One region of the Streptomyces sp. NBC_00286 genome, then DNA from elsewhere that is predicted to be linked to it. Evidence: riboswitches for the same ligand, from Rfam matches in the RefSeq annotation. Region 1 holds a riboswitch; the other holds the start of a gene.

Evidence for each region. Region 1 has a riboswitch for cobalamin ahead of OHT21_RS36655 (cobalamin biosynthesis protein). Riboswitches for the same ligand answer to the same signal wherever they lie in the genome.
Region 2: linked by a shared signal. The riboswitch ahead of OHT21_RS22155 ((2Fe-2S) ferredoxin domain-containing protein) and the one ahead of OHT21_RS36655 (cobalamin biosynthesis protein) in region 1 are both predicted to bind cobalamin.

The regions. Positions count from the first base shown of each region.
Region 1 covers NZ_CP108054.1:8,098,783-8,104,112, forward strand. The annotation lists gene cobN (cobaltochelatase subunit CobN) at 1-174, opposite strand, end outside; gene OHT21_RS36650 (cobyric acid synthase) at 171-1,733, opposite strand; gene OHT21_RS36655 (cobalamin biosynthesis protein) at 1,730-2,701, opposite strand; cobalamin riboswitch at 2,845-2,988, opposite strand; gene OHT21_RS36660 (hypothetical protein) at 3,081-3,302, opposite strand; gene OHT21_RS36665 (inorganic phosphate transporter) at 3,315-4,550, opposite strand; gene OHT21_RS36670 (lysozyme) at 4,802-5,330, opposite strand, start outside.
Region 2 covers NZ_CP108054.1:4,848,679-4,854,008, forward strand. The annotation lists gene OHT21_RS22140 (ABC transporter ATP-binding protein) at 1-464, opposite strand, end outside; gene OHT21_RS22145 (FecCD family ABC transporter permease) at 461-1,552, opposite strand; gene OHT21_RS22150 (ABC transporter substrate-binding protein) at 1,612-2,601, opposite strand; gene OHT21_RS22155 ((2Fe-2S) ferredoxin domain-containing protein) at 2,671-3,090, opposite strand; cobalamin riboswitch at 3,129-3,317, opposite strand; gene OHT21_RS22160 (alpha/beta fold hydrolase) at 3,500-4,543, opposite strand; gene OHT21_RS22165 (TetR/AcrR family transcriptional regulator) at 4,872-5,330, shown strand, end outside.

The DNA of each region.
Region 1 (5,330 bases):
GCGTTTGCCACCCAGCAGGCGTACGACGGCGATGTCCGCGCCCTCGAGGAGCGCGGGCAGCTCCTCCGCCACATCCACCCGGGTCGGATTGCCGATCCGGTACGAGGCGCCGGAAGCGGCCCGGGCCGCCAGCAGATCCGTATCGGCGGTCGACAACAACAGCACTGTGCTCATGCGGGCGCTCCCGGTGGAATGAAGGGCAGTCCTGAGGGCGCGCCCGACTCGATGAGCCGCCATAGCGCGTCCGTGTCCGCGTGGTTCTCGATCAGATCGCCGAGCCGGTCCAGCTGCTGCTCGCGCAGCGCGGCGAACGAGGTGTCGGCGGCCGGTACGAAACGGCGGCCCGCGGCGGCCGCCACCTCGCGCAGGAACGCCCGTCGGAATCCGTCCGACTCCAGCGAGCCGTGCCAGTGCGTGCCCCAGATCTCGCCGACCCGGCAACCGTCCAAGAAGGCTTCGCCGCCGGTGACTTCGGCGACGCCGTGATGGATCTCGTACCCCTCGACGTACTCGCCGAGCGCCTCGCCGACGGGCCGCGTGAGCGTCTTCTCGCGCGCGAACCGCACCCGTACGGGGAGGAGTCCGAGCCCGTCGACCTGGCCCGCGCGCGACTCGACCTCGTCCTCGATGTGCTCGCCGAGGATCTGGAAACCGCCGCAGATGCCGAGGACGGGGCGTCCTTCGACGGCCCGCCGCTTCAGCGCGTCGGCAAGTCCCCGCTCGCGCAACCACTCCAGGGCGCGCACTGTCCCGCGGGTCCCCGGAATCACCACCAGGTCCGCATCGGCCAACTCTTCCGCCCGGTCCACGAACCGCACCACGACGCCCGGTTCGGTGGCCAGCGCGTCCACGTCGGTGAAGTTGGACATGAGAGGGATCGCGCAGACGGCGACACGTAGGACGTCCTCCCCGACGGGCGGCGCGACCGCGGACTCGCGGACGGCGCCCCGCAGCGACACCGCCATCCCGTCCTCCTCGTCGATGCCGAGGCCGTGCTGGAGGGGGAGTACGCCGTACGTCGAACGCCCGGTGAGGCCATGCAACATGTCCAACCCCGGCTCCAGCAGCGACACATCGCCGCGGAACTTGTTGACCAGGAACCCGGCGACGAGCGCCTGGTCCTCGGGCGACAGCAGAGCGATCGTCCCGAAGAACGACGCGAAGACCCCGCCACGGTCGATGTCCCCGACCACGAGCACGGGAAGCCGGGCGTTTCTGGCGATCCCCATGTTCACGATGTCGGTCCGCCGCAGATTGATCTCGGCGGGACTGCCCGCCCCCTCACAGATCACCGCGTCATACGTGCCCCGCAACTCGGCCAGACACTCCAGCACGGTCCCGAGCAACTGCTCCTGCCTCCCGCCCGTCACCCCCCGCCGCCCATGTTCGAGGCGCTCCGCGCCGCCCCTCCATTCGTGGTAGCCGCGCGCGCTCAACTCGCCCACCGGTTTGCCCATCAGCACGACCTGACTGCTGCGGTCGCTGCCGGGCTTCAGCAGTACGGGGTTCATGAGCGCCGTCGGCTCGACGCGTGCGGCCTGTGCCTGCATGGCCTGCGCGCGACCGATCTCGGCGCCCTCGCGCGTGACGAACGAATTGAGGGACATGTTCTGCGCCTTGAAGGGCGCGACCTTGACGCCCTGGCGCACCAGCCACCGGCAGATCCCGGCCGTGACGACGCTCTTTCCGGCGTCGGAAGTCGTCCCGGCGACCAGCAGCCCACCGCCGCTCATGACGTACGCCCCTTTGCGATGAGCCGACCGGTGAGGAGCCGTCGCGTGACGAGCCGTCCGGCGACCGTCGCGCCGAGCGCGAGCCGGCTCACGCGTCGCGAGAGCCGTACGGCCCGCTCGATGTCGTCGACCTGGACGGCCCGTCCCTCGCCGTTGAGTACGGGTCGGTGCTCAACTCGCCCGCCGTACGACAGCGTTCCGCCCAGCTGTACGCCCAACGCCCCCGCGAACGAGGCCTCGACGGGCCCGGCGTTGGGGCTCGGGTGCTGGGCGGCGTCGGTGCGCCAGGCGTGTATGGCTCCGCGTGGATCGCCGCCCGCGACGGTCGCTAGGGCGGCGGTCAGCCGGGCGCCGGGCCAGCCCGTCACGTCGTCGAGCCGTGCCGAAGCCCAGCCGAAACGCCGGTACTTGGGCGATTTGTGCCCGACCATGGCATCCAGCGTGTTGACGGCCCGGAAGCCGACGAGGCCCGGCACACCCGCCACAGCGCCCCACACCAGCGCGCCGACCACCGCGTCCGAGGTGTTCTCGGCGACGGACTCGACGACGGCGCGGGCGATCCCGTCGGCGTCCAGCGCCTGCGGGTCCCGTCCGCACAGGTGCGGCAGTCGCTCCCGGGCCGTCTCGATGTCCCCGGCGGCCAGTGCCTGGCCGATGGCCCGGGCCTCGCGGCCGAGCGAAGTGCCGCCGACCACGGCCCAGGTGGCGGCCGCGGTCAGTGCGATCGAGGCGGTACGGGACGTACGTACGGACGTGGCGGCGAGGGCCGCGAGCGATACGGCACCGCCGGCGCATACGGCGGTGTGCAGGGCGCCCCACCCACGGTGGTCCCGCCACAGCACCCGTTCCACGGCGCTCGCGGTCCGGCCGAACGCGGCGACCGGATGTCCACGGCGTGGATCGCCGAGGAGTTGGTCACCGAGGAGGCCGGCGGCGGCGCCGTACGCGAAAACGCGATCGGCACGCATGGGGTCAGCCTGTCGCTACGTCAGGCAGAACCCTTGGGGTCCTCGAAACCCTCGTACTCGGCGAAACCCTCGTACTCGGCAAACTGATCCGCAACAGGCAGCCGCGCATGGCGATATGTCCTCACTCAGGGTGTCCGCGCCCTGGTTCGACGAGACCGACGGCGAGAGTTCCTGGCTCCCGGAGAACTGCTTCCCCGGTGACAGTGGCGGGACCGCGCCGGACTCACACCGGCTTCCTCTTCTGCCGCCGTACTTGGCTCGGGCAGTCCACCACGCCCACGAACAGCCGTCAACTTGCCGCTGACCTGCGACGGGAGAGTGTGCGAAGGCCCACACAGACGTGTGGGCCGACGGACGTGGGCGGGTGGGGTGTTGGGCGTCAGGCCACGATCAGGTAGATGCCGTACGCCACTGCCGCCGCGCATGCCGTGAAGCAGGCGTACGCGCCGGTCGTCGCCAGGAGCGCGGAGTTGCCCTGTGCGGAGGCCGATTCGCGGCGGGAGAGGCCGACGATGCCCAGGGTGAATGCGCCCACGAGGGCGACGGTGACGATGAGGCTGACTCCGAAGACGGAGCCGAGGGCTGCCCAGTCGATGTGCATGCGGTGGATTCCTCAGACCGTGGCGGTGCGGGTGGCGGGCTCGGTGTCCGGCTCTTCGACGTGGCCCGGCGGGGGCGGGGTGACGGCGGCGATGGCCGTGCCCATCACGTCGGCGGCTACTTCCGTGCCGTTGATGTCAGTTGTGCCGTCGGTGTCATTGACGTTCGTGTGGTCGATCACCTCACGGCGGGAGACCACCCAGATCGCGGCACTGGACGCGATCAGGAAGACGGCGACGAACGCGGTGCCCCAGGCGCCGAAGGAGGTCACGTACTCCGCGATCGCGGCGACCAGGGCCGCGGCCGGCAGCGTCAGGCCCCAGGCGACGAACATCCGGGTGGCGGTGGACCAGCGGACCACTCCGCCCTTGCGGCCGAGGCCCGCGCCCATCACCGAGCCGGAGACCGAGTGCGTGGTGGACAGGGAGAAGCCGAGGTGCGAGGAGGCCAGGATGACCGTGGCCGCGCTGGTCTGGGCGGCGAAGCCCTGCTGCGGCTGGAGGTCGGTCAGGCCCTTGCCCATCGTGCGGATGATGCGCCAGCCGCCGAGGTAGGTGCCGAGCGCGATCGCGAGACCGGCGGAGAGGATGACCCAGACCGGCGGGTCGGAGTCGGGGGCGATGGCGCCGCCGGTGACCAGGGCGAGGGTGATGATGCCCATGGTCTTCTGCGCGTCGTTCGTGCCGTGCGCCAGCGAGACGAGCCCGGCGGAGGCGATCTGGCCTGTGCGGTAGCCCTTCTTGGCGGCTTCGCCGTTCGCGTTCCGGCCGAGCCGGTACGTCAGCCGGGTGGCGAGCATCGCGGCGAGGCCCGCGACCAGCGGGGCGGCGATCGCGGGGATCAGCACCTTGGTGACGAGGACGTCGCCGTGCACCGCACCCATGCCGGCCGAGGCGATGGTGGCGCCGATCAGGCCGCCCATGAGGGCGTGCGAGGAACTGGACGGCAGGCCTACGAGCCAGGTCAGCAGGTTCCAGAGGATGGCGCCGACGAGTGCGGCGAAGATCACTTCGGGTTGGATGCCGGTCTCGTCGACGAGGCCCTTGGAGATGGTGTTGGCGACCTCGATCGAGAGGAACGCGCCGACCAGATTGAGTACGGCGGACATGGCCACCGCGGCTTTGGGCTTCATCGCGCCGGTCGAGATGGTGGTGGCCATCGCGTTGGCGGTGTCGTGGAAACCGTTCGTGAAATCGAACGCGAGGGCGGTGACCACCACTATCGCGAGGATCAGCGAGAAGTTCTCCATTTACCCGGTCTTCTATTGGACGTCAGCGGTTCGTGGACCGTAGGCAACCTGAATGAACGGAAGATGAACTCAGTAGGACCACGAGGTGTATCGAAACGAGTCGCTGCCCCTCCGGGTACCCGGAGGGGCAGTGTTGTAGTCGACCAGATCGGCGGCGCGTTAGTCGAACTGAGGCGGAGTATCGGGCTCCGCCTGCCCTTGCTTCCAGCCTTCTCCTGCTTCAAGCCCTTCCGCTTCTTGCCCTTCTGCTTCTAGCCCCTCGCGAACTGCTTGAGCCGGCTCATGGACCCGTTGAAGAGATTCTGGTCACCCGGCAGCGTCCCGCCGTTGTCGTACTGCCAGAACGTCCACGTCCGCCAGCCCGCGGGCAGCGTCCCCGTCGACGAGCTGTACCGGGCCAGCCAGAGTGCGTGGTTGGAGGCGAACGCGGCGCTGTTGCCGGTGCAGTTCTTCCACCAGTGCGTGGTGGTGTAGATCACCGGGCGGCGGCCGGTCTGCCGCTTCACCTCGTTGCTGAACGACTTGATCCAGCCGACCATCTTGGACTTGCTCAGGCCGTAGCACTTCTTCTTGCCGTACGGGTTGTATTCGATGTCGAGCGCGGGCGGCAGCGTCCAGCCGTCCGCCCGCCAGCCGCCTCCGTTGCGTACGAAGTAGGCGGCCTGGGTCTTGCCGGACGACTTGTGCGGCAGCGCGAAGTGGTACGCCCCGCGGATCAGGCCCGCGTTGCGCGCGCCGTGGTACTGCTGGCTGTAATAGGGGTTGCGGTAGGTGTGGGAC
Region 2 (5,330 bases), 3.3 Mb from region 1:
CGCTGCTTCTCCCCGCCCGACAGCCGCTCGAACGGCGCGTCGGCCAGGTCGGCGGCGTCGAGTTCCGACAAGGCCGCCATGACGATGGCGCGGTCATCGGCGTCGTCGCCCGCGAAGGCGCGCTTGTGCGGGGTGCGGCCCATGGCCACCACCTCGTACACGGTGAGCTCGAAGTCCCCGGCGTGCTCCTGCAGGACAGCCGCCAGGTGACGGGCCAGCCGCTTGCCGGGCATCCGCCAGACGTCCGTCCCGTCCAGCAACACCCGTCCCGAGGTGGGACGCAGCGCCCGGTAGACGGTCCGCAAGAGGGTGGACTTGCCGGCGCCGTTCGGGCCGACGAGCCCGACCACCTCCCCGGCAGACACCCTCAAGGAGACCTGGTCCACCAGCGGCCTGCCGTCGACGACCACCGACACGTCGTCGATGTCCAAGGCCCCGGGTGCCGCTTCCGGTCGTACGGTCATCGTGCCCTCCTGCGCATCAGCCAGAGGAAGAACGGGCCGCCGACCAGGGCGGTGAGGATGCCGACGGGGATCTCCTCGGGGTTCATGAGGGTGCGTGCGGCCAGGTCGGCGGCGATCAGGAAGGCCGCGCCGAGCAGGGCCGCGGCCGGGAGCGCACGGCGGTGGTCGGCCCCGACCAGGAGTCGTACGACGTGGGGCAGGATCAGGCCGACGAAGCCGATCTGGCCGCTGACCGCGACGATCGTGCCGATCATCAGCGCGACCACGGTGAACAGCGCGGCCCGGAAGCGGTGGACGTCCAGGCCGAGGGCTGCCGCGGCCTCCTCCCCGGCGAGCAGCAGGTTCAGCGGACGGCTCACACCGAGCAGGACGGCCGTGCCGAGCAGGACCGCGCCGGCCGGGATCCACACCATCGTCCAGGTGGTGCCGGCCAGTCCGCCGAGCATCCAGCGCAGCGCCGACTGCGTCTTGTGGGGGTCGTTGGAGGTGACCACGAGGAAACTCGCCACGGCCGACAGCACCTCGGCCATCGCCACGCCCGCCAGCACCAGCCGCACGGTGGTCATCCGTCCGCCGGAGCGGGCCAGGAAGTACACCGCGACCAGGGCCGCCAGCGCGCCGCAGAACGCCGCCAGCGGCAGCGAGAAGGCACCGAACAGCGTCACGTTGAAGACGAGGACCAGCACCGCGCCGACGCTCGCGCCCGACGAGACCCCCAGCAGCATCGGATCGGCGAGCGGATTGCGCACCAGGGCCTGCAACGCCATCCCCGCCACCGACAGTCCGGCTCCGACCACCGCGCACAGCAGTACCCGGGGCAGCCGGACGTCGGTGACGATCGTCTCGCGCACCGGGGGCCACGTCGGTTCGGCCAGGGCGGGGTGCAGTTGGTGGAGCAGGATGCCCCACACCTCCCCGGCCGGGATCGTGACCGAACCGGCCGCGATCCCGAACGTCGCCGCCACCGCGACCAGGGCGCCGAGCCCGGCCAGCACCAGGGCGTAGGGGAGCCTGCGGCGGCCGGTCACGGACTGCGCGGCCCCGGGCCCGGGAGCGCTCTTGCCGACCGCCTCGGCAGTCCCTGGCATCCTGCCCGCGTCGGCCCCGTCGGCGTCTCGGCCGGCGGCGGCCGGCTCCGTCACACCGGTCACCGGAAGCGGTCCGGGTGAAGCTGACGGGCCAGCGATGAAACGGCCGCGGGCACCCGTACGCCCAGGACGGTGGAGGACAGCGGCAGCACCGCGAACCGCTGGTTCTTGATGGCGGGTACGTCCTTCAGAGCCGGGTTGGCGAGCAGGAACTCCTTCTTCTGGGCCACGGTCTGGTCGCCGTAGTCGTAGATGACGATGACTTCGGGCGCCCGCTCGGCCACCTGCTCGAACGACACGTCGCCGAAGGGCTTGTCGAGCTCGGCGAAGAGGTTGACCCCGCCGGCCCGCTCGATCATGTCGTTGCCGATGCCCGCGCCGCCCGCGGTGAAGGCGGTCTTGTCGCCGCTGTCGTAGACGAACAGCTTGACCGGCTCGACGCCGTCGAGGCGCTCCTCCACCTCGTCCAAGGTGGCGTGCAGCCGCTCGATCTGCCGCTCGGCCCGCGCCGGGACGCCGAAGACCTTGGCGACCTCGCGGATCTCCTTGTCCATCAAGGTCATGGTCACCGGCCCGGACGGGCACTCCTCGAGGTTGAGGCGCGTGTTGACGCCGGCCTTGGTGAAGGCGTCACGGGAGCGGCCCTCCTTCTCGTCGAAGGTGGAGGACCAGCCGCCGTAGACGAAGTCGGGCTCGGCGGCCAGCAGCGTCTCGTACGACGGGTACTCCTTCGACAGCACCTTGACCTTGTCGTAGGCGGCCCGGTAGTCGGGGAGGATCTCGTCATCGAGGTAGCCCGTGCCGACCATCGACTTCTCCAGCCCGAGCGCCAGCATCACCTCGGTCGCGTGCTGGTTCAGCGACACCGCGCGCTGCGGCGGGCGCTGAAACGTCGTCTTCACCCCGCAGTTGGACACGGTGACCGGGAAGCCCTTCGCGGCCGGGCCGTTGGCGCCACCGGCGTCGTCCTGGGCGCTTGCGCCGCATCCGGAGATCAGCAGAGCTGTGGCCATGGCCAGCAGATAGGACAGCGGGCGTGTGCCCGTCATGGGAGGTTCCTCTCGTACGGGTGCTACGGACGGTCGGCGCGCGGACGGTCGGCGCGCGGGCTGCCGGTCTCAGGAGACCGCGCGGCGCCGAGGCGGGGTGAAGGCGTAGAGGTCGAGGATCTCGGGCCGGGGAGCGATGCCGGGGCCGCCCGCCCTCACCCAGGCGGCGATGTCCTCGGTCGCGGCCGGGTCGTTGACCAGACCCAGCCAGACCGGCCGCGCCCCGGCGGCCCGTCCGGCGGCGGAGGGCTGCACGACGATCACGTTGGCCTGATCGCACACGTCCAGGCATGCGGAGACGCGTACGGGGGCGGCCTCACGGAGGCGCGCGGTCTGCGCCGCGTGATCGACGCCGGTCACTTTGGGACTGCCGCAGCAGCAGTCCCGGCACACGACGACCCGGCACGGCACCTGGCCGGGCGGTATCGCCTCGACCGGTCCCCTGCCCCCCGGGCTCTCGTACGCCCCCTCGGCCGGCCTCACGGGCATGCCGAACCACCCTCCTCCGGGGAAATCCGCCCCGGGTTCGTCGAGGAGGCGACCGCGTGAGTCTCCTGGCTCTCGGGTCGAAGCTCGTCCCGGCCTTCCCACCCGTCTCCGGGCAGTGGCCTGTTCGGGATCCGCTCGCCGATCACAGTGGCGGGACCGCGCCGGATTCACACCGGCTTCCTCGTCCGCCGTCGCCTTGTCGCCGAGCATCATCGCATCTGAGGCACGGCGCGTCATCAGGGCGGTACCCAGGGGGCGTTACGCCTCTTGCCCGACAGCCTCTTGCCCGACAGGCGAAGCCGACGCGCCCTCTGCGGCGCTTCCGGGAACACCACTGCCGGTTCGGCGTCGAGGCGTCTCTGGACCGGCTGGAGGAGAACGCCCGTGGAGGAGACCGGGCCGCGCGGCATCACGTCGCGCTGCGCTCGCTCGCCTCTCTCATGTCCCGCTCCACGGCCCGGTTCTGCGCGGTGTCCGGCTGTCCCGCCGCGCTGCCCGGACGTCCGGCGCGGAGCAGTCCGCTCCAGTTCTCCCGGCTCCAGTCGGCCGGGCCGGTGGTACGCGTGAACTCCTCGACGAGGGAGAGGAACCGCGCGGGGTCGGTGTGGAACGGGAAGTGCCCGGCCCCCTCGAAGATCTCCAGGCGGCTGCCGGGCATCGCCTCGTGCGCCCCGTACGCGTGCCGTACGGGCACCACGCTGTCCCGGTCGCCCCAGATCAGCATCGTGGGCATGCCCTCGGTGAGGTAGCAGCGGTCGAGCATGGTCACCACCTGGCCGCGCCAGTCGACCACGGCGCGCAGGGTACGGATGAAGGCGCTGCGCGAGGTCGCGTCGGGAAGCGCGTCCACGAGGGTGAGCAACTCCGGTGCGTCCTGGCCCAGATCGGTGTCGAGGAGTCGCATCAGGTGGGCGAACAGGCGTGCTTGCACACCCATGCCGGGCAGGCGCAGCGCGGAGAGCATCAGATGGGCGCCGGGCAGCGACACCGCCCGCAGGACCGGATTCACCTCGCGGCCCACGCCGCCCGCGCTGACCAGGATCAGCCGCTCCGTGCGCTCCGGGAACTGGTACGCGAACTGCATGGCGACGCCGCCGCCGAGCGAGTGCCCGACCAGCGTGGCCTGTTCGATGTCGAGCGTGGACAGCAGGTCGCGCACCCCGTTCGCGTACGCGGCGACCGAGTAGTCGGCCCGGGGCTTCTCCGAGGCGCCGTGGCCGAGCAGGTCGGGGGCGATCACCGTGTGGGTGCGGGCGAGGTCGGGGATGAGCTCGGCCCAGGTCGCCGAGGAGTCGCCGATGCCGTGGATCAGGACGAGTACCGGGCCCTGGCCGGCCATGCGGTAGGCACGGCGGTAGCCGTGCACGACGCGGTGGTGCAGCCGTAGTTCTCCGTCGCCCACCGGGCGCAGCCGCTTGATGCGCTGCGGGCGCTCGCGCGGGACGTCGACCACCGGCTCACCTCCCGTTCCGGGCCGCAGAAAATACGGCTCCAGGCGCTCGGTTCCAGCGTAGGGCCCTTGTCTCACAAGGGATTTCGGTGAGGTTTCGCCTCCGCTAACCGCGCGAACCGACATGTACGGAAAGGGCATTGTCAGTGGCGGACGACAAGCTGGATCGTCGAGTGACAGCTGGACGCAGGCGACCGTGCGCGCCTAGCACTCCACCCGTAGTTATGGATCTTGATAGGCCGCCATCGACAAGCAGCCGAATGCGGGAAAGTGGGCGGAGTGAGTGCTCACTCATTGACGGAGTGAGCACTCACTCCGTACTCTTGCGGTCATGACAGCACCTAAGGAGAACCAGACCACCCGCCGCCGCGCTCCCGGCATGTCGCCGGAGGAGCGGCGCGCGATGATCATCCAGAGCGCGATCCCGCTGATCGCCGAGTACGGCGCCGCGGTGACGACCGCGAAGATCGCCCGCGCCGCGGGCATCGGCGAGGGCACGATCTTCCGGGTTTTCGCCGACAAGGACGAGCTGCTGCAGGCCTGCATGGCCGAGGCGCTCTCCCCCGAGCACGCGGTCCGCGAGCTCGACGCGATCGACGTATCCCAGCCGCTGCCCGACCGGCTCACGGAGGCGGCCGAGGCACTGCAGGCACACATGGACAGGATGGGCGCGATCCTCGGCTCGCTGGGGCATCGCGGCGGCAAGCACCCCGGCACGGTACGCGGCGCGGGCCGCGACGAGTCGATGACCCGTATCCGCGCGGCCCTCGCGGAGCTGCTGGAACCAGAC